2 regions of the Companilactobacillus sp. HBUAS56275 genome follow, and region 2 is predicted to be linked to the other one. Evidence: riboswitches for the same ligand, from Rfam matches in the RefSeq annotation. Region 2 holds a riboswitch; the other holds the start of a gene.
What was found. A riboswitch is a leader RNA that binds a small molecule or an ion and turns the genes downstream of it on or off. The one in region 2 is predicted to bind lysine.

Region 1: it holds a riboswitch for lysine, as region 2 does, so the genes downstream of both, lysA (diaminopimelate decarboxylase) here and U8526_RS07995 (amino acid permease) in region 2, are expected to answer to the same signal.

Annotation. Positions count from the first base shown of each region.
Region 1 is NZ_JAYKKK010000001.1:770,663-782,530, forward strand. It holds gene U8526_RS03580 (heavy metal translocating P-type ATPase) at 1-1,220, opposite strand, end outside; gene U8526_RS03585 (hypothetical protein) at 1,422-2,732, opposite strand; gene U8526_RS03590 (aspartate-semialdehyde dehydrogenase) at 2,833-3,891, opposite strand; gene U8526_RS03595 (aminotransferase class I/II-fold pyridoxal phosphate-dependent enzyme) at 3,910-5,100, opposite strand; gene dapB (4-hydroxy-tetrahydrodipicolinate reductase) at 5,179-5,952, opposite strand; gene dapA (4-hydroxy-tetrahydrodipicolinate synthase) at 5,963-6,832, opposite strand; gene U8526_RS03610 (N-acetyldiaminopimelate deacetylase) at 6,833-7,990, opposite strand; gene dapD (2,3,4,5-tetrahydropyridine-2,6-dicarboxylate N-acetyltransferase) at 7,993-8,697, opposite strand; gene lysA (diaminopimelate decarboxylase) at 8,708-9,991, opposite strand; lysine riboswitch at 10,067-10,244, opposite strand; gene U8526_RS03625 (aspartate kinase) at 10,390-11,748, shown strand; gene dapF (diaminopimelate epimerase) at 11,764-11,868, shown strand, end outside.
Region 2 is NZ_JAYKKK010000003.1:327,653-339,520, reverse strand. It holds gene U8526_RS08020 (DUF3324 domain-containing protein) at 1-681, shown strand, start outside; gene U8526_RS08015 (WxL protein peptidoglycan domain-containing protein) at 778-1,770, shown strand; gene U8526_RS08010 (DUF916 domain-containing protein) at 1,775-2,887, shown strand; gene U8526_RS08005 (hypothetical protein) at 3,324-5,480, shown strand; gene U8526_RS08000 (helix-turn-helix domain-containing protein) at 5,686-7,200, opposite strand; lysine riboswitch at 7,301-7,505, shown strand; gene U8526_RS07995 (amino acid permease) at 7,592-9,040, shown strand; gene serS (serine--tRNA ligase) at 9,672-10,961, shown strand; tRNA gene U8526_RS07985 (tRNA-Asn) at 11,026-11,098, shown strand; tRNA gene U8526_RS07980 (tRNA-Thr) at 11,192-11,264, shown strand; gene U8526_RS07975 (DUF1828 domain-containing protein) at 11,682-11,868, opposite strand, start outside.

The sequences.
Region 1 (11,868 bases), on a different contig from region 2:
ACATAAACTCCAGATCCAGTCACCGAATCAACTTCTTCATCTGTTACGAATTCGGCTTGACCAACTCTGACTTCCGTTCCATCAATTTTTCCAACAATTCCTTCTGCAGTGGTTTCCTTTAAGTCATCCACTGGCAATAACTCTAAATTGTGTTTCAGAGTAAAATCAACAATCGCTTTAGCCATGACATGACTTGAGTTCTGCTCTACAGACGCTGCGTAAACCATTACTTGTTCCTTGCTGAAACCATTAACAGACTTAAAACCATCCACAATCAATCTGCCTTCAGTAATAGTCCCTGTTTTATCGAAGGCCACTGTCTTCGCAGAGTTCAATTTTTCCAAAGCCGTTCCTGACTTAACAATGATTCCATTCCTACTTGTCCGACTCATACCTGAAACAAAAGCAATCGGTGCAGCCAAGATCAAAGGACAAGGTGAAGCCACAACTAAAACTTGAGCAATTCTAATTGGATCTTTAGAAATATACCAAGCAATACCAGCAATAACATAAGCAATTAGTGTAAATGGTACGGCATAACGGTCAGCCAATCTAACAAAATGTGCTGGATGAGTTTCGGATTCTCTAACTAACTTAACAATTGCTTGATACTCTGAATCAGCCGCAACCTTTTCAGCTCTGATTTTAAAAGGTTTCTCACCATTTATAGAACCAGACATAACATGTGAATCTTTACCTACTGCTACCGGAACTGACTCACCCGTTAGAGATGATTCATCGATTTCAGAAGTTCCGTCAAAGACTACTCCATCAACTGGCACTTGTTCTTTAGGACGAATCAATAACTCGTCGCCAACCTTGACATCATCGATATCAACATCCTTGATTTTCTGATCAATAATGAGATGTGCCTGCGAAGGAGTATTATCTAAGAGTGATTTCAATTCACTTTTGGCCTTATTAGCTGCATACTCCTCTAGGGAATCTCCACCTGTCAGCATCAATAAAACAATCCAACCGGCCCAATATTGCCCCAATACGATTGTCGCTACAATCGCTGTAATAGCCAGTAAATCTACACCGAAATTACCAGATTTAAGGACTTTGATCATATCGACAAACATAATTAAAGCTAATAATAATCCCAGAATACTAATTATTAATTGAGCATAACTAGGTAAATGGAAAATAAACTCCAATACTGCTGCAATAACACCAATCGTTAGCGTCGCATACAATTTAATCTTATCGGAATTCATAAAATCACGTCCTCCCTTGTAATACTTTTCATTAGTATAATTATACAATTTTACCAACTATAAAAATAGTATTTAGAGACATAATTTGGAATGATTCTCATTTAGACTCATTTATCAATTTATAATTGAAAAACATTTGATCAATAACGGCGTTATGCCAGCAAAAAAAGCCTATCTGTGTTAGATAGACTTTTATTAAAACTATTCTTTTTCACGTGCAAAGTAAAATGTTGTTGCGGCATAAATGAAAACAATTGCCGTTATGAAGATGTGAACTCCATATAAAACTGAATTAGTAGGACCATCAGCAACATGATCATTGAAAAATCCTAAAGCATTTATCTTGGTAAAGTAGCTAATGAAATAGATTGTTGTCATATAAACTAATTGTTGCGAAACGTTACCCACACAAGAAAGTTGATATTTAATTAAAAAGGCTCTTTCAGAATCTAGATCAGGATGATTATAAAGAGCATCATTTAGAATTCGATTGTCGGTCCCTACAAAGATTGCACAGAGGAATAAACCAACGAAGTAAGTAAAGTTGAATAATGATAGTACTAAACCTATTAATAGCAATGGATATCTGAAAGACTGATACTTCTTTAAAATAACTGGTCCCAGTTCGAATCCAATTAGATAAATCGCATAGATCAGCATCAAAGAATTAAAACCAAAACGAACTGTACTGTCGAATACAGCATAAAGCATAACGTAATTCATGATTACCCCACGGTTTATAGCTACCAAACTCACTGGGAAAATCTTTTTATGAATATCTATTTGGTAATATGCTAGGAATAGAAATAACATGATTGCTGCGACACTGATGATTAAATCAAATGTCTGAGATACAGCTTTCAATCTAGTGTAACGAATGATGAAGACTAGCATAACTAAACTGGCTAATACAATCAAACTAAATAGTGAATTGACACGAAATTTTTGCTTTGTCTCGATTCCTTGGTAAAAAGTAAGTCGATGTGTAATATTCATCCCACCAACCATGGCTGCAAAGAACAAGAATGCCAATAATACAAAAGATAAACTCAACATTTTAGTATGTGTTGCAATCAGTTGAACTGCAATTAATAAAATTAATGTTAAAACTACGGACAAAGTATGCATTCGATTGAATTTGAATTCTTTATCCATCTTCCCGCGTGATCTAACCGTTAAGTAATAAGGCCAAATCCAACTTGATGCTAGACCTAATAATATACCACCGATTACTCCAAAAAACGGATTGCCCGCACCTAAAATACATAACGAACCTATGACGCCAAAAAGACTGGACATAGCAAGCATTGTTGAAGCTGGCAGCGTAATAAATGTCGTCAACAACATCCCTAAAGCTCTAAATGTATATAGCATCAAAAACGGTAAAGCATATACAAAGATATTCTTATTTTGATTATATAAGGTTAAACAAAAAAAATACGGTATCGCAACTCCGGCGTTAGCTAATAAATCTAAAACACCTTCGTTAAAAACGTTTGTTATTCGTTTCATTATTTTCTCACCCTGATATTAATTGTCTTTGAATATTCTAACAGAAATATGCAAAAAAAAATGGAACACAGCACAAAATCTGCATCCCATTTCAATTAAATTAATTATGAACCAAATTGTCGGCAACTAAACGTTCAGCAATCTGCACTGTATTCCAAGCTGCTCCCTTCAAAAGGTTATCGGAAACAACCCACATGTTAAATGCTCCTTCGTTCTCTAAATCAGGACGAATACGACCAACAAAAGTATCACGCTTACCCACTGCATTTATTGGTTGTGGATAAATTTGATGTTTAGGATCATCCTCTAAAACAGCTCCTGGTGCCTGTTTGATCAATTCTTGAATCTTTTCTACTGTTGCAGATTTGTCTTCAACTTCAATATAAATTGACTCACCATGACTGATAGGAACGGGAACTCTGACACAAGTAGCAGTAACTTTAATTTCAGGAGAATTCATATCTCCAAGCATGATTTTTTTAGTCTCATGAATCATTTTCCACTCTTCGTGAGAATATAAATTATCCTCCAAAACATCAATCTGAGGTAAAAGATTAAAAGCTAATGGATAGTGTTTTTCATCACCTTTAGTAGGAAAAATATCGGCTTGCATATCTTTACCGTTCAAATAATCTTGTGCCTCTGAATATAATTCATTCAACGCACTTTGACCGGCACCACTGGCCGCTTGATAAGTCGAAACAATAATTTGTTTCAAACCAAATGCTTTTCTGATTGGTTCTAATGCGACCATCATTTGAATAGTTGAACAGTTTGGATTAGCAATAATCCCGTGATGATTGTAGAGTGCTGCTTCATTAACTTCAGGTACGACTAAAGGAACATCCTCTTCCATTCGAAAAGCACTTGTATTATCTACACAAACAGCACCACGTTTAACAGCTTCCGGCAATAATTTTTTCGAAACTGCCCCACCGGCTGAAGCCAAAACAATATCGACACCCTCAAAAGATTCTGGTTTAGCTTCTTCAACAACCACATCTTGTCCCTTGAATTGTAATTTCTTGCCTGCAGAACGATATGATGCTAATAATTTTATCTTCTTAACCGGAATAGTCGATTGCTCCAATTGTTCTATTAAACGTGTTCCAACGGCGCCTGTGGCACCCAAAATTGCTACTGTATATCCATCACTCATAAATCTTCATCCCTTAAATCATTTTTTTAAATTCTCCGTAAAAATCTTTAATCGTTTCATTGCTTCTTTAATATCATCCATTGACGACGCATACGACATTCTAAAGTGTCCTTCGCCGCCTTCACCAAAAGCAGTTCCTGGTGTAACACCAACTTTTCCTTCTTCCGCCAATTTGTTAGCAAATTCGATTGCTGATAAATTAAATTCAGTTGGAATTTTTGAGAAAGTGTAAAAAGCACCCTCAGGTAGAATGGTTTCATAACCAAGTTCATTTAAGTGTTCAACAATATAATCACGACGTTTTTGATAAATCTCTCGCATAGGAATAGGATCATCAATTCCGTTGAGCAGAGCTTCTTTAGCCGCATATTGAGCAGGATTAGAAGGAGCCGTTACAACAAAGGCATGCATCTTGGCAGCATTGGTAATGAAATCCTTTGGTGCTGCAATGTACCCAATTCGATAGCCTGTCATTGCATGTGATTTTGACAAGCCATTGATTAAAATTGTTTTTCCAGGCATTAACTTAGCTAGAGAAATATGTTCTTGTCCATAAGTCAATTCAGCGTAGATTTCATCTGAAATAACATACATTTCCTTATCTTTAACCACGTCAATGATCTCTTGTAGATCATCTCTTGAATATACAAACCCAGTTGGATTACCAGGGAAATTTAATATCAAGACTTTTACTTTATCAGCACCTTCTCTAGCAATTACCTCGCGTAACTTTTTACCAGTTAGACGAAAGTCATCATCAGTTGTATTTATTTGAACCGGAATACCACCTAGTATTTTTACAATTGGTATGTAAAGTGCAAATGTCGGTGTAGGAATCAATACCTTGTCACCTGGATTAATAATGGCCGCTAAAGAATCAAAAATAGCTTCAGTAGCACCAATAGTTACAATAATTTCCGTCTCTGGATCGTAATCGATATCGAAACGTTTACTTAAATATTTAGAAATAGCTTCTCTTAATTCGATGATCCCTTTTTGAGCTGAATAATGGGAATCATTATCTTTAATACTTTCAATGGCGGCCGTTTTAACATGCTCGGGAACATTAAAATCAGGTTCACCCAGTGTTAATTTGATCAAACCTGGAATTTTAGCAAATTTTTCAGCGAAAATTCTAATTTGGGAAATCCCCATTGGTTCAACTGTCTCATTGACAACATTTTTTACTGTTGAATCTAGTTCTGGCATTCTATGACACTCCTTAAATTATAATAATTTAATTCTATAACAAAACCCGTTCATTTAATTAACTATTTTGTAATAATCTTAAATTATTTGTTCAAGACCGATAACCAAATGATTGCTTTCCATCACCTCATGAATTGCCAACTTAACGCCAGTCATAAATGATTCACGATCAGTAGTACTTTGAGAGATAGTTAATGTCTCACCCGTTCCACCAAAGATTACTTCCTCATCTGCAACAAAGCCTGGCAATCTAAGAGCGTGTATCTTAACACCATGATAATCGCCACCACGAGTATTGAGTGGATCATTACTATTATGTTGCTTCTGATCATGGCCTCTAGCCTCATAAATCAACCTAGCGGTATTTAAAGCTGTTCCCGATGGTGCATCGATCTTATCTTCATGATGCTTCTCAACAATCTCTGCTTCAGCAAAGTATTTTGCAGCTACTTGAGCAAATTTCATCATCAAAACAGCCGATAAACCAAAATTAGAAGCAATGATTCCACCTAAATTTTTACTATCGGCCAAACGTTTTAATTCACCAGTCTGCGCCTCACTCATACCGCTAGTCCCAATAACTGGACGAATACCTTTTTCGATAGCAAATTTAGTATTTTCGAAAACTGCACTAGGAATTGAAAAGTCAATCCAAATATCAGCGTCAATATCAACATCAGCAAAATCATTATAAACATTCACATTATCGGCTAAACCATAAGTTTGTGGATCTAGGTCCGTTATAACGGCGTTAAAGACCGCTACTAATTGCATATCTTCACTTTGGTTAACCATCTTAACGGCTTTCTGACCCATCGAGCCATTAAAGCCTGAAACGATAACTCTTATCATAAAAAGACTCCTAAAGATTCAATTTTTCAAATAAAATACTTTTCTCAGCATCATTTAGTGACACAATCGGCAATCGACAGCCACCAACTTGATAGCCTAATTTATTGAGAGCAGCCTTAACCGGTGATGGTGAAGGATACATGAATAACGCATCCATTTTCGGTGTCAATTGACGTTGAATTTTTCCAGCCAAATGATAATCACCTGAATCTAAAGCTTGATACATCTTAGTCATTTCATCGCCATAAATATGTGAAGCCACAGAAATAACACCATTAGCCCCAACAACTTTAGCAAACAAAGCTTGAGCATCTTCACCACTATAAACGTTGAAATCGTCAGCCGTATGCTCAACAATGTATTCCAAATCTTCCATTGTATTACATTGTTTAACACCCTTAATTTTCTGGTTCTTTGAAAGCTCGACTACCGTTTCTTTCTCCATCAATACGCCAGTTCGTCCGGGAATGTTATAAATCATAATTGGTAACGGAGAATTTTTAGCAACAGCCTCAAAATGTGCGACCATTCCTCTTTGATTAGGCTTGTTATAGTAAGGAACTACGACCAAGGCCATGTCGATCCCTTGTATCTGTGCGACTTTATTAATAAAGTCAATTGTCTGAGCGGTGTTATTACTACCGACGCCCGCAATGATTGGTACTCGTCTATCAACAATTTCTGTAAAACGGCGATACAATTCTAATTTTTCTGCTTCCGTCAAAGTAGGAGTCTCACCAGTCGTCCCACCAATAACAAAACCTTTAGTCCCGGTTGCTAAGAGGTGTTCGGTTAATTTCTTTAAAGCTTCATAATCAATTTTTAAGTTCTCATCAAACGGCGTTATTATAGCCGTCATCAAATCAACATCCGTAAACATTTATTTTCCCTCCGAATTCATTCGATAATTCAGAAAACCAATCACAGCATCGACACCTTTTTTAATAGCATCTTCTTTAGGTAAAAAATCTTTAGAGTGCAAGGCACCTGGTCCTCCTACTCCTAACCAGAACATTGTTCCTGGAATCTTATTCAATAAATATCCAAAATCTTCTCCAGTCATTTTAGGATCTGTTTCAACAAAATCAATTGTAGGTTCAGCCTGCATGTAGTGAATGAAGTTTCGCGTCAATGTGGGATCATTTTCCACAGGATAATAACCGCCTTGATTGTATTCAATTTTAATCTGGCAGTTGAATGACAATCCTAATCCCTCGGCAATTTCAGTTATTCTCTGACGAATGAATTCAATCATTTTTTGAGTTAAACCACGAATAGTTCCCTCTAATCGAGCCTGACCAGCAATCACATTTCTAATAACACCAGCTTGCATTTTACCAAAGGTTATTACTCCACATTTGGTAGGATCAATACTGCGGGAAATAACCGTCTGAACCTGATTAATGAAATTAGCTGCAATAACTATGGCATCATTAGCTAAATGTGGATACGCTGCGTGACCACTTTTTCCGGTAATCGTAACATTTACTTCTGTTGTCCCTGCAAAAAGAGTGCCGTTACGACATCCTATAACGCCTGGCTCTAATTGTGGATTATCATGTAAGCCATAAAATTCATCCACCTTAAAGTCACCACTAAATGCACCTAAATCATAAGCAACCTTACCGCCACTTTGACTCTCCTCTGCTGGTTGAAAGAAAAATATCACATTATCTTGTGGTTGATTGATACTGAAATAATTTAAAATTCCTAAGGCCACGGTCACGTGAATATCATGACCACAGGCATGCATTACATGTGGATGTTTAGAGGCATAACTTAAGCCATTATCCTCATCAACAGGTAACGCATCCATATCGCAACGATAGCCAATATTTCTTTGCGGATTGCTTCCCCTGACCAACACCAACAGAGCAGTTGGTAATTCTGGTAGCTCTTTAATTTCCAAATTGGTTTGAGGAAAACTGGCAATAACCTGCTTGATATATTCATGTGTCTGATACTCATTCATCGCTAATTCCGGAATCGTATGCAAGTGTCGTCTGATTCCAATTAATTCATCACTAGTCAAAACCATCGCTATAACTTCCTTAGGTTACTTTCTATTTGTGTCTTATCAGTTGTCTTTTGATCTTTGATTTTCAGTACTTTTGCTGGAACTCCTGCCATAACACTATTAGGCGCTACATCTTTAGTAACAACTGCTCCAGCTCCAATAACAGCACCATCGCCTACTTGAACACCTTCCAAAACAACGGCATTAGCTCCTACAATAACGTTATTTCCAATTCGTACTGGTTGAGCCGAAGCCGGTTCAATAACTCCCGCTAAAACGGCATTTGCACCAATGTGTGAATTCTTACCGACAATTGCACGACCACCGAGAACAGCTCCCATATCGATCATCGATTTTTCTCCGATTTCAGCACCAATATTAATGACTGCTCCCATCATGATTACTGCATTAGCACCAATTTCAACTTGATCACGAATAATGGCTCCGGGTTCGATTCTGGCATTAATATGCTTAATATCTAACATCGGTACAGCCGAATTTTGTGCAACAGTTTCAGCATAGTAATTAGTTAAATTATTAGCTTTCAGAATTGGTTCAATAACTTGATAGTCACCAATAATTATTGCCAAATCATTTGTTTTAAAAACCTTTATCTCCGTCGGAAAATCAATTTGAGAAATATCACCTTGCAAATAAATTTTTACCGGCGTAACTTTCTTAGCATTTCCTATATAATTGATAATTTCTGTTGCATTCATCTTTGCCATTTTTCTTCTCCTAATAATTATCATCTAGTCTAATCAAATCTTCGTATGTTTCTCTCTTAACTACCAACTTTGCTTGACCTTTTTCAACAAAGACAACTGCTGGTCTAGGATTTCGATTATAATTCATTGCCATGGAATAACCGTAAGCCCCTGTATCAAGAACTGCTAACACATCCCCAACTTCTGTTTCAGGGAGTTTTTGTTGATCAATTAGAATATCGCCTGATTCACAATATTTACCAGAGATATGAACTGTTTCTATATCTGCTTGATTCATTTTGTTAGCTACAACGGCTTGATATTTAGCTTGATATAATGCTGGTCGAATATTGTCACCCATACCACCATCAACAGACACATAAGATTCCAAACCTGGGATATCTTTTCTTGACCCAATTTGATAAAGCGTATAGCCAGCTGGTCCCACAATAGAGCGCCCTGGTTCAATCCAAATCTCAGGAACGTCATCACAATCTTTCTTCAACTCTTGAGCAATGACAGAAATAAAATCATCGGCAGTGATTGGATCATCATCTTCGTTATAACTAATTCCAAAGCCACCACCAAGATTGATAACCTGTGGCCAGTAATTTGATTCTTCTTGAAAATTCTTAGCTATCTCGACCATTTTTTGAGCTAGCATTTTAAAACCTTCAGTACCAAAGATTTGAGATCCAATATGAGCGTGATAACCTAACAATTTCATTTGTGGATCTTCCAAAACTAACTGTAAAGCTTTCTTAGCTTGACCAGAATTAACATCAAATCCAAATTTACTATCAGTTTGACCAGTTTGATCATATTTGTGCGTATGGGCTGAAATTCCAGGAGTTAGGCGTAACATTACTTGAATCGTTTCTTCATTCTCTTGCAAAACTTGATGCAAAAGTTCAATTTCATGGAAATTATCTAACATAATAACTCCAACATGATTTTCAACGGCCATCTTCAACTCTGCTAAAGATTTATTATTACCATGAAAACTAATCCTATTACTAGGAAAGCCAGCCGCTAAAGCTGTATAGAGCTCTCCACCAGAAACAACATCTACATGAACATTTTCTTGCTTCATGACTTGATAGATTGCTTTAACAGCAAAAGCTTTACTAGCGTAACTAATTTGATAATTCAACGATTCTTTTTCAAAAGCAGATCTAAATTTTTTTATTTGATCACGGACTTTGGAAATATCAAAAACATAGAGTGGTGTTCCATATTCTTTAACTAAATCTATACTATCAACGCCATCGATCATCAAATGGCCATTTTCACTTATCAATTCATCTATAATCATTTTCAAAACTCCTTTATCAAACAAAAAAAGATCTCTTTGCTTAATAACAAAGAGACCTTTTCGATCCACCTTAAATTTGTTATAAGCTCACCGTGACATTAGATCACGACAGTTCGTATTCTCTTATTAATACGCCCCAGTTCATCAGATCCTGTAAGATCCAACACTTCGGCAACTTCCCCTTTCGATGAGTTCATAGTCATTACAGTGACTCCCTCATTTACTAATGTCGGTTGCGACCTCTTTTATTGGTATTAAGATTATAACAATGCTCATTATTCGTCAAGTAATATTAAAAAAATAATCATTTTTCTAACTTTATTGAGTTTTTTCTTGTCATGAAAGCGAAAAATGATACACTCATCATTAAAAACTATTTAATTTTAGGGGTGTGTTTTATGAAGGTTATCAAGTTTGGCGGCAGTTCCTTAGCTACCGGAGAGCAATTTGAGAAAGTAATTAGAATTATTAAGGACGATATCGAACGAAAAGTTATCGTAACTTCAGCACCAGGAAAAAGATTTTCTGATGACATTAAAGTTACTGATTTATTAATTCAATACGCCAATGCCGTTATAAATCAACAAGATTATCAAAATATCGAAATTAAAATTCTCTCAAGATATCAAGAAATTAGTGATCATTTCAAACTTGATGACTCCGTAATTAAACTTCTAAAATCCAAATTAGATAAATTATCGCAAACAAAATTCGTCGACAATGACCACCTCATGGCTGCATTTAAAGCACATGGTGAATTTTTAAACGCTATTTTGCTTACACATGTCCTCAACTCACAAAATATTAAAGCAAGTTTTATTGATCCTAAAAAGGCTGGTATTAGAGTCTACGGTCAACCTAACGATGCCGATATTTCACCAGAAACTTATACTAATTTAGAAACATTTCAACTGCCTAAAGACAGTCGAGCTGTTTTCCCCGGATTCTTTGGCTACAACGCCGATGGTGACATTTGTACCTTTTCTCGCGGTGGTTCAGATATTACTGGAGCTATTTTAAGTCAGGGTTTGAATGCTGACCTTTACGAGAATTTTACGGATGTAGATGCAATTTATGTTGCTAATAATCACATTGTCGATCATCCTCAAGCCATTAAAAAAATGTCCTATCGTGAGATGAGAGAATTATCTTACGCTGGTTTCTCAGTCTTTCAAGATGAAGCTATTATTCCCGCCGTTAAAGGACAAGTTCCTGTCAATATTAAAAATACCAACAATCCACAAGCCGATGGCACTATGATCGTACCCGAACAATTTATTTTTGATCCTTCCAATCAAATTACTGGTATTGCCTGTTCAAAAAGATTCTCAGCGCTTTACTTACATCGCTATCTGTTGAATAAAGAAGTTGGTTTCACACTGAAACTGCTAAAAATTTTTTATAAGTATAATATTTCGTATGAACACATGCCTTCCGGTATTGATGACTTAACAGTTATTTTCGATCGCAGTAAATTAGACAAAGAAACAATTCAAAAACTTTGTCGAGATGTTAAAGAGGTTCTCCAGCCTGATTATTTGGAGTGGATCGATGATTATGCCATTATTATGGTGGTCGGAGAAGGAATTGCCCACAATATCGGAACCATTGGCAAAGTCATTGATTCTCTGACACAAAATGACATCGCTATTCATATGATCAACCAAGGTGCTTCCAGAATATCAATTATGATCGGTACCCGCGCCTCGGATGCTGACAACGCCGTACAGCAAATCTATAAGACTTTTTTCGATTAAGTGAGGTTTTAAAATATGGTTAAATTATTAAAAGTACACGGTTCAGAGAATAAATTTTTTATTCTGGACCAAACTCTTCTAGAAAATGAATTAAATGATATTGAATTAAAAAATTTGGCA
Region 2 (11,868 bases):
ACGATACCTAGCAAAAAGTATGATGGTACTATAATGGGTGGTGTTACTGTTGCACCTTATAAAGAAAAGGCTAAGGGGACTGTTGGAAGTAACGGTAATTTAATTAAGAATAAATTTAGTTACTCTATTCCTGTTCAAATTAAGCAAAAGGGATCTGAAACAGTTCAACCTAAATATTCAATTAGAACAGTTAAGCCTGATTTGACTACTACTTCTAAAGGACAGAAGCAAGGTGTCCAAGCTAATATCCATAATGCAACTAATTCTTACTCTGGATCCTTATCAGCCAAGGCGATAGTAACTAAAAAGGGTGATAAGAATTTTAAAATCACACAATTGTACGATGATCAGAATCTTGCTTCCACAACAAATTATAATCTAGGTATTTCATGGGGAAAGAAGACACTCCAAGCCGGTGATTATCATTTGAAATTAACTTATAAAACTCAAGGTGGTTTGAAGACTTGGGTTCTAAACAAAGACTTTACAATTACAAACAACGATGCTGCTAAGTACAACAAATTAGCAGGTATTAAGCCAAACTATCTATGGTTATACATCCTATTAGGTATTCTTGCATTGGCAATTATCCTAGGATTGGGTATTTACTTAGGTAAGAGAAACAACAATAAGAACAACAACGGTGGAAATGGTAGTCAACCAACAAGACGTCGCCGTTAATATTGTTTGATAAATAATTAAATATTAAGCTGTTCCAAGACTTGGAACGGCTTTTTTAGTATTATTAGAGGTGAAGTAATTATCAGGGGCAGAACAATGAATAAAAAAATAATCTATTTTCTATCAATGGTATTCTTTGCCTTTATAGGCTTTGTGACGATAAATGGTACAACTGTGAAAGCAGATATTAATAATGTTACGGTTACGCCTCTAATTGAAGATGACTCTGCTGATGTCACTGACAGATTCGATATTGTTGGAAAACCGAATGCCACTCGTACAGTTAAAATTTCTATTGGTAATTTCAGTATCAATAAGCTACATCTAAAAATTGTACCGACAAATGCAACGACTTCGATGGACGGTAAAATTGTCTATACTGATAAAGTTCGTGCAGGTCAATATGGTCTTAAGTATGCATTTGCTGATATGACTAAGTCCCAAACTCTAGTTTTAGCACCTAATAAGACCAAAGATGTGACTTTTAAAATTAAATTGCCATCTGAAAAGGTTGACGGTTTAGTTATGGGTGGTTTTAATGTTTACGATGCTTCTAAAGATGGTCTCAAAGGTAACGCTAATGTTCCAGTATGGATAACTGGCGACAATAAAGCGGTTGGTGGCATTGTCAGTTTGCACAACTTAGCTTTGGACGTTATTGATCGTAAGCCGCACGTTATTATTAATTTACAGAATAAAGAACCTGGTCAGATGAAGAATGTTATTGTTCATATGACTGTAAAACGTAAAAGTTGGTTAGATCGTTTTAACTTAGGACCTAAGGAAATGGTTGCCGATACGACGTATAATAAAGTTGCACCTAATTCCGCAATTCCGGTTGATTTTGATCAGAATCAAACGCCGATTCAAGCTGGAACTTACGTTGTTAAAGGTGCGGCCAGAAGTGGAAAAGCCACTTGGACTTTTCACAAGACATATAAAATTACGCAAGATCAAGCTAATGATATCAATAAACGTTGTAAAGGTTTGGTTTACAACAAAACTACAACTTACATCCTTATTGTCTGTGTCTTAGTTTCATTGATCTTCCTTATTTTCTGGGCTATTTGGTATTCAGGTAGGAGTTAAAAATATGAGAAAACGGATAATATTATTTCTTTCAACACTGTTGATGTGTCTGGTTGCCTTTCTGCCAGCGACAACAGTGAAAGCAGCACCAGATAAATCATATGCGATCCAAGCAATTTTACCCGATAATCAAGTTGACAAAAATGAGTCATATTTCGATTTGAAGATAACTCCTAAGAAGGAACAAACTTTGAAGGTGTTGATTGCTAATACTGGTACGAAACCAATCACGGTAACCGCTGAGGTCAATAATGCCTATACGGCGGACTCTGGTGTGATTGGCTATGACAAATACAACGCTAAATTGTACAAGTCAAAACTTCCTTCATTGACATCATTAGTTGATGGTTCAAGGAAACAAGTTGTAAAGTTAGGCACTGGTGAGAATAAGACTGTTTCATTCAAAGTTAAATCGCCAGATTCTGAATATGCTGGGATTATTCTTGGTGGTGTCACGACTACAGCCTCAGTTAGTCCCACTAAGTCAAAGAACATCAACATTAAGAACCAAGTACGTTACGTCAAAGGTGTTGTATTGCGTTCCAAAGATGATGGAGTAATGCCTGATATGCATCTAACATCAGCCGCTCCAAGAGCCGTAGCCGGTTCAACGGGTATTTCATATATGTTGGATAATACAGCTCCAATTAACGTCAACAAGGTCAAATTAACAGCACGTATCAAACATAATGGTAAAACTATTAAGTATAGTGCTGACAATTTACAGTTTGCGCCTAACTCACAATTCAATTATTTCATTCCGATTAGTAAGTTAAGTGCCGGTAGCTATAAAGCACACATTACTTTGAAGAATGATTCTGGATTCTCGAAATCATTCGATAAGAATATTTCGATCCAACAGAAGGAAATTGATAGTGTACAAAAAGCTGTTAATCCAAAACAGGAAAGCAATAATAAGCAGTGGATTGGTATTATTGTTGGAATTATCGTTCTAATTGTTATTGCAGTTTGGATGTACTTGTACTATTCACAACGTAATAAGAATGGTAAAGGACCTAAGGGTCGTAGTGGATTGAGGTTAGGTAAGAAACCTAAGAATGATCCTAATAAGACTACTAGATCTGGTAATACTAGAACCGAAAGACATAAGAAGTAGAGAGTGGAGCAGGGGTGGTTAGCCCACGAGGATTTGCCTAAGAAGTGAAATTATCCGCCGAACTTGCGGATGATTCCACTTCTGTAGCAAACCACAATGGGCTACCCCTGCGGAACTCGTTTCCACTATAAAACATAGGACCATGGTTATTTAAAAACAAAGGGACCAGTGAAGAAGTCATCAATTTTGGATGATTGCTTCACTGGTCCTTTTTTATTTAAGAAACTATTCACAAAATTAGTCAAATAATCATTTAATTAATTGAACTTTTTGATTATTATGGTAGCTAGATTTTATCATTGAGAATATAATCATTCACATAAGTAGTCTCAAGAGGGAGGGACTTACTATTGGAAGAATAGGGAAGTCAGTAAAAATAATTTGCCTACTTTTATTTATTTTGACATCATTTTTATTTATTGGAGGGACTAGAGTTTTGGCTGGTAGTACGCCATCGGGATTAAACTCAGATGATATTTTGGGATATAATCCTTCAGAGTCAATCGGTGGAAGACCAAAAAAAGATGGGATTTTTACATGCCCCACTAAATTAGTCACTGGTGGAGGTAATGGTGCAATTGTTTATACCAGTATTTCTAGTAATTCAACTCATATCAGTTTTTGGAACACTAGAAGCAATAACGGCGTTCTCTGGTCAAATGAAAAAAATAAAATGGATGTCACGAAGAATCATTACTTTTCTTTTTGGTTAAACGTTCCCGCTACAACTGAAGGGGGCGGAGGTCTAGCCTTTGTCATGCAAAATGATTCAAAAGGGACAAATGCATTATCAACTTTGAATGGCAACTTGATTTCACCGATGGAAACATTAGGAGTCTGGGCTGCTGATCAAAATAGTCCGCATATGGCTAATGCTATTCAAAACAGTTGGGCACTAGAATTTGATAATTATCCTAATACGACAGGGACAATTGATAATGCTTTTGACAAAGATTCGAGTTTAGATAACTCACAATTGGGTATCGGTAAACTACATATTGCCTCCAATTATCCGGCTGATGCGACTTCTTATGTGCCATTGAACAATAGAGCGTACACATTGATTCATCGTTCACCGATTTACCGTACGATCGGTTTTGACAGTGGCTGGCATCATGTTTCAATATTGTATAATCCTAATGATGATAAGACTGCAAATGTTACTTATAAATTCAATGATAAGAATATTGATGGGACTCCAAATGTGAATACTGGAGTGGATTCCGTTACGAATCCAATTGAAGAGGACAAAACGGTTCAGCTTGATTTAAGTAAATTCAATTTGGGTACTAATAAGAAACTTACTTGGGGTTTTGTCGGTGCTGGAAAAACAACACCTAGTGCCACTCAAGTAATTTATGAACAATTGTCGTCTCTAGCCGATGTTTCACAAGATGCTAAGATTTTTGATACTACTCAAAATAATCGTGAACTAACATCTAACTATAAAGAAATCAATGCTGGCGATGCTTTAAAAATGCAATATACTTTGAAATATAACGGCGGACAAGAAAATTTTGAAAATGTAAAAACGACGATAGGGTTACCAGAAAATGTTACCTTGAATCATGGGGCCTCGATTAAGTTTGCTAACGGTAATACTGAAGCTATTTCCGATACGGAAATTGATAAAGCCAATAATACTAGAGTCTTGAATCACACGATTAGTGCCACCAGCAATGCAATGAATATGACGAACAATCAGGCTACGATTACTTTAACTGGTACAACGCCAAGTACTGTGGCAGATAATACCGAAGTTCCTGCTAGCCACGCTCATTTTGTCAGTGATACTTATATTGGTGATGCGATGGCAACTGATTTTATTATTCGTAATCCCAAAATTAAGACGTTGAATTTGAGTGCTGATATGACGCCGACTGAGATTTCGGCAGTTACTAGTACCAACTTAACTGGTTCACTCAGTTATGCTGATGGCAGTGCCTTTGAAAGTGAAGGGGCCTTTCTCAACATAACAGTTGATGATAAGGATTTAAGTCAGATGGCGATTACAACTGATGATAATAGTAAAAGGATTGATTTTTCAATTCCCTTTTATGGTAGTGCAGATGCCGGTAATGATTTGTCCTCACAACAAATTTTAGGTGTAGGGACACATAAAATTACAATTTACGCTAATGACCATTACAATAATAAATCTGAAGTGAAGACTTTTAAGATTAAAGTCAATCCACAATCTTTGAAATTGGATTTAGGGAATAGAGTTTTTTCATTTGCTGATATCCAATCATATTATTATGGGGATGTACCTCGTAAAAATGATTGGCATGTAAATGTGATTGTTCAGGGGACTCCTTGGTCATTAATGGCCAGTGCCACACCTTTACATAACAGTAATAATGAAACTTTCGATGGTGAATTAGTTTATAAAGACAATCAAGGGAAAGTAGCTGATTTGAGCTCTCAAACATTAATTAGTAATTCAAAAATTGAGAATTCAGAGAATGGTACGATTGATATAACGCACGATTGGTCAAAGAGTACTGGAATTTTGTTGCATTCAAATGGAAATTTTATTAGTGGTGGGAAATATACTGGTAAGATTAATTGGACTTTGAATAATTCGGTTTAAATTGCATAACAAAAAAGATGAGCTCTCTTTATTGAGGGTTCATCTTTTTTTGTAAATAACCATGGTTCTATGTTTTATAGTGGAAACGAGCTGCACAGGCCAATTTCTTCCGGTTAAGTCAACTATCTCTGCCGGCACTTCGTTGCCGACTGAGATAGTAGTCTTAATCCTCGGAAATTCCCAGGCCTGTTACGCTCTCTGCTCTCTACAAAACTTTCTTCTTTTTATTTACAGTAATTTTATTCTTAAGCTTTTTAACGTAGATTTGGTTCAACTGGATCAACAACCAGATATAATCTGGTCTTGTGGAAGAAATATCCCAAGAAATTACTTTTAAGTTTTCTGGATATTTCTTTCTTTCGATATCTAATGGTAAGACATCAAGTGAGGTAATCAGCACGTCAACATTATCGTAAACGTCACTTGGTACTACTTCGACGAATTCGAGGTTACGGACGGTTCTTAAAACGACTTCGGCTGCTTGGTTACCTGGATCAATCAAGACTTTTACTCTGATGAAATCTTCTTCACGTATCGTTGAAATATAACTTGGCAAAATTTGATACAAATCTTTTGAAATCAATTCAGCTGCGTTATAAATGCCCGGAAATTCATTTTGATCAATGTTCGAGAAGAAGGTATAGACGTCTTTGTACAAGTCGGTATACGATTGCTCATTGCCTTCAGCGTACATTGTGTCTAGATGCATCAAAGAATATGGTGCCATGATGTAATAGAAGACTATATCACGGGTGACATAGGTCATAATGTGCTTTAAGGTCTTTTGATTATGATAAACAGTCATATCATCATGATAATGCTCTTTAAGGAAATCTATAAAGTGATAAACGAGCGCATAGAATTTCGGATTGATACGAGCATCTGCATTGATTGGTTGTTCAAAGGCGGTGTCACTAGGTTGAAAGGCTGTCTTTCTAAAGAGATTGATCAGCTTGTTCTTATTGTGTAAGGCATCCAGTGGCACGATTGGATAGTCATCATGAGTTACGATATCTTCGCCTAATTGTTGATTATCGAAGACATCACTGTAATATGGCAGATCTTCAATATAATTTCGTTTGATTAAACGAATTCTAGAGATTGCCAAGAAATATTTTAGCTGAAAATGCACGATTGGATTGTCAAAGGTGATTCCAGCTTTAGCAATAATTTGATCGATCGAATTCTCCTGAATTAAGCTAAAAGGCCATTCTTGAGCATGATAAGTGTACCAATAGACATAATAAGCCATCCATCGGATATTTTTCTCATTACCCTTAATCTCTAGGGTTGAATTGGAAATTTTAAGTCCGAAGTTCTTGAGAAAAGCTCTGAATTTGGACATTCGACGATTGAGAGTTGACTTACTAGTAAAGTGTTCGTTACTGAAGCTCTCAAAGGATGGATTTGCACTGGTCAAGCCGTAATTAAAGGCTTGGAAAACTACCGAGTTCTTAACTAAGTATAGGCGGTAAGTATCAATGGAAATCTTACTAAAGTCGATTGATTCGATCTTAGTGTCACTAGGATCGATATCAGGGGCGACATCGGCAAAATCTTCTAGCAGTGCTTGGAAAATGTTGTATGTTTTTTGGTAGGTAAATTGTAATCTACTACTAATATTACTCAAGTTTACTTCACGAGGTGGTAGCGACTTAATAACAGTTAGCATTCGATATTTTTCTACGTCTTGCTTAACTAAGAAAATTTGCTCCAACATGTTTGTTTCCCCCGGCAATGTTAAATTGTTAATTGAAAAAGATTAATAAATATAAGAAACACTACTTGCTACTATCTTAACATTTATTTATAATATTTTGTAATCAGATAGAGGCGCAATTTTTATTAGTCGTGTTTTTGAGTACGATAGGGTACCTTGAAAAAACATTAAAGGAAAAGTTGCCGAAATCGATTTATCCCTATTCGGTAGGTCGGTTGGGCTATTACTTAAGAGGTAGTAGACTGTCGTACGTCTAAAAAATAGAATAATTTTTATTTTTTGGAAAACGTTGAGCTATTGATTATTGGGATAATTATTATAATCCTTATTGTCAGTAGTTCCTCTGATAATAGGGACTTTTTTTTATGTCCAAATAAAAGGGGAATGAAAGATGGAAAATAATGATGTGAGTCGTTCGTTAAAGACTCGTCATCTATCAATGATTGCGTTAGGAGGTTCGATTGGAACTGGGTTATTCGTTGCCAGTGGTTCTTCAATCTCGACCGCAGGACCTGGAGGAGCTCTGATAGCTTATGTGGCTATTGGTGTCATGGTTTACTTTTTAATGACAAGTTTAGGTGAGATGGCAACTTACATGCCAGTCTCAGGTTCCTTCGCAACTTACGCAACCAAATTTATCGATCCAGCCTTCGGATTTGCATTAGGTTGGAATTACTGGTTCAATTGGGCCATTACCTTAGCGGTAGACTTATCAACAATTTCTTTAGTTGTTAAGTATTGGTTCCCAAGTTGGACATCATGGAAAATAAGTTTAACGTTCATGATTGTCTTATTAGTAATTAACTTTATTTCAGTTGGATCATTTGGTGAAACCGAATATTGGTTATCATCAGTTAAAGTTACCGCCGTTATTATCTTTTTGATTGTTGGTGTCCTAAGTATTTTAGGTGTATTAGGCAATCAAAATTTTGTCGGTTTAACTAATTTTACATATAAGAAAGCACCATTTGTTGGCGGAATACCAGCAATCCTGAGCGTTTTCGTTGTGGCTGGGTTCTCGTTCCAGGGAACTGAATTGATCGGTATTACTGCCGGTGAATCAGCTACACCTGAAAAGAGTATTCCAAAGGCCATCAAACAAGTATTTTGGAGAATTTTGTTATTCTACATTTTCTCAATCGCTGTAATTGGAGCCTTGATTCCTTATACAAGTCCTAACTTGTTAGGTTCAGGAGCTGGCGATATTGCTATCAGTCCATTTACTATCGTCTTTACAAAAGTCGGAATTCCATTAGCTGCCGGAATAATGAACGCCGTAATTTTGACATCAGTTATTTCTGCCGCTAATTCGGGATTATATGCTGCCAGTCGTATGCTTTGGTCAATGAGTAAACAAGGCATGGCACCAAAAGCCTTTGAAAGAACCAATAGCCGTGGCGTACCAGTATTTTCATTGTTGTTAACAGCCTTAGTAGGGGCAATCGCACTATTTACAAGTTTGTACGGAGATTCATTCTACGAACTATTAGTTGCTGCTTCAGGACTAACAGGATTCATAGCTTGGCTAGGAATAGCTTTTTCACATTATCGTTTTAGAAAAGCTTATTTGTACAAAGGATACGATTTAGACGATCTTCGTTACAAAGCAAAGTGGTTCCCATTTGGGCCAATTTTAGCCATTGTTTTAGGGATTATCATTATCCTAGGACAAGACGTACGATCAATGGTCGACTTCAATATTGGAAGATTATTGATTAGTTACAGTGGATTAATTATTTTATTTGTCTGCTGGCTATATTATAAACTCAGATATAAGACAAAATTCTTAAAACTAGAAGATATTGATGTAAAACAAGAACAAAAACAGAATCGCTATTGATAATTAGGTAAGTTTAAATTATCATTAGGAATGAATATAACGCTAAGAGAGTGCCTACTCATAAACCTTTCAGAGAAGCGATGGTTGGTGGAAATCGCTAAGGCTTTTATTCCAGCATTCTGGCAACGGGTAATGCCGTTCGGGTTGATCCGATAAAGTCTGAAAGTGCAGTGTATTTGTGTACACTGAAGCTGGGTGGTACCGCGAATGGTCGATTCGTCCCTTTATTGGGATGAATCGGCCTTTTTTTGTAGAGAGCGGAGCAAGGGCGCTTAACCCACGAGGATTTGCCTAAGACCTGGAATTAGCCGCTGAACTTGCGGATGATTTCAGGTCTGTAGCAAACCGGAATGGGTTCCCTTGCGAAGCTCGTTTCGGAATAGAGAGTGGAACAAGCCGCTTAGATTCTGAGCATTTGCAGGACTTTGCGAATTGACTGCGCAGCAGGCGATTTGTGAAGTCAGGCAAAGCACAGGAATCTGGCTTGTGGAACTCGTTTCCACTATAAAACATAGAACAATGGTTATTAAACAGAGAAACCCCAAAGTTCTATAAAAAAAGACACGTTACCCCAAAAACCAGCAGAGAAAAGCACTCAAAAGCGAAAAAAGAAAAAGGAGAGAGAACCCCAATGTTAGATATCAAATTGATCAGAAAAGATCCAGAATGGATCAAGAACAAGTTAGCATCAAGAGGCGTAACAAGTGAGGAAATCGATGAACTATTAGGTTATGACAGCAAACGTCGTGAACTATTAGTTAAGAGTGAAACACTTAAGGAAAAGAGAAATACTGTTTCACAAGGTATCGCTAACAAGAAACGTAATAAAGAAGATGCTAGTGAAGAAATTGCTGCAATGAAACAAGTTGGTTCTGATATTAAGAATTTGGATACAGAACTTGAAGAAACAGAAGGCAAGATGAACTACATCTTAGTTCGACTACCTAATATTCCTGATGATTCAGTTCCTGTTGGACCTGATGAAAGTACTAACGTTGAAGTTCGTAAAGTTGGTGCTATTCCTAAGGAAGGCTTCAAACCTCGTCACCACTGGGATATCGGTGAAGAACTAGGTATCTTAGACTTTGAACAAGCTACAAAAGTATCTGGTTCACGTTTTGTTTATTACATTGGTATGGGTGCTAGACTTGAACGTGCTGTTTACAACTTTATGTTGGATCAACACCAAAAAGAAGGCTATACAGAAGTTATCCCTCCATACTTGGTAAACAACAATGCCATGTTTGGTACTAGTCAATTCCCTAAGTTTACTGAAGATGTTTATACTGTTATGGTTGATGAAAACCCATTGACTTTGATTCCAACAGCTGAAGTTCCTTTGACAAACTACTTTGCTGACAAGATTTTGGACGAAAAAGACTTGCCTAAGTATGTTACAGCTCTAACACCATGTTTCCGTTCAGAAGCAGGTAGTGCCGGTCGTGATACTCGTGGTTTGATCCGTATGCACCAATTTAACAAAGTTGAAATGGTTAAGGTTACAAAACCAGAGGAATCATACAACGAACTAGAAAAATTGACAGCTAACGCTGAAAACATTTTGCAAAAATTAGGACTTCCATATCACGTTATCGTACTTTCAAGTGGGGATGCCAGCTTTAGTTCAGCTAAGACATATGATCTTGAAGTTTGGATGCCTGCTCAAGACAAGTATCGTGAAGTTTCAAGTTGTTCAAACTGTCTTGATTTCCAAGCTCGTCGTGCACATATCCGTTACCGTGACGAAAATGGCAAGACACAATTGGCCCACACATTGAATGGTTCAGGACTTGCTGCCGGACGTACAGTAGCTGCTATCCTTGAAAATTACCAAAATGAAGATGGATCAGTTACAATTCCTGACGTATTGGTACCATACATGGGTGGAGTTACAAAAATTACTAAAGAAAATGCTAAATAAGTATTGACTCAATCCGTATAGATTGATAAAATTTAATAGTTCTGTTAAAGAGCTATTGAATTATTCCGGATTAGCTCAGTTGGTAGAGCATCTGACTGTTAATCAGGGTGTCGTCAGTTCGAGTCTGACATCCGGAGTTATAAATACTTAGGAAATCCTAGGTGTCTTCAATAGAAATACATCTAGTTCATTTGAATTAGATGTATTTTTTTATAGGATTTCTTTTTCTTGCCGTGTTAGCTCAGTTGGTAGAGCATCGGTATCGTAAACCGGCGGTCACAGGTTCGACTCCTGCACACGGCATAATAAGAACGTCATAGAGAACATCAGCTAAAAATAAAAGAGCCTTTGAATGTTGTTAAATCAGCATTTAAGGGCTCTTTTATTATTTGTAGAAATCTGAGAACATAGAAAGTCAAAAGACTTTGCACAAAAGTTTGCACGGCTGACGATTTTTTTGATTTTTAAATTTGCTGTGCAAAATAATCGCTCTAATCCTTGTCCAGCAAGGCGACAATGTCTTTGTCGTGTATTTGCTCAGAAATTGAGATTTTTACAATTATGTGCACAAATTGTACACAATAAAAAAGAAAAACTAATATTGATATAATACCAATTGCTAAAGTTCTTCAAGAAAATCTAGTCTTGTGTTGGTTGGTTTGAAATAACCGTTAGGTTTTGTGTCTGCAGTATCTTTTTTGTATGGTCCAATGCAGTCATTTAATTTTGAAGATTAGTTAACAGCCCTAAATTATTTATAGCAATTATTCCCTGTAAGAAATTTTGTTTAGTAGTTGGAAAATCATGTTTATTACAGCTAATGGACAATTCATCATCAATCAAAGTAATTTTAAAAACTTTTAGAATGGCATGTAGAGAGTTGAAAAGATAACTGTCCTTAGAAAAA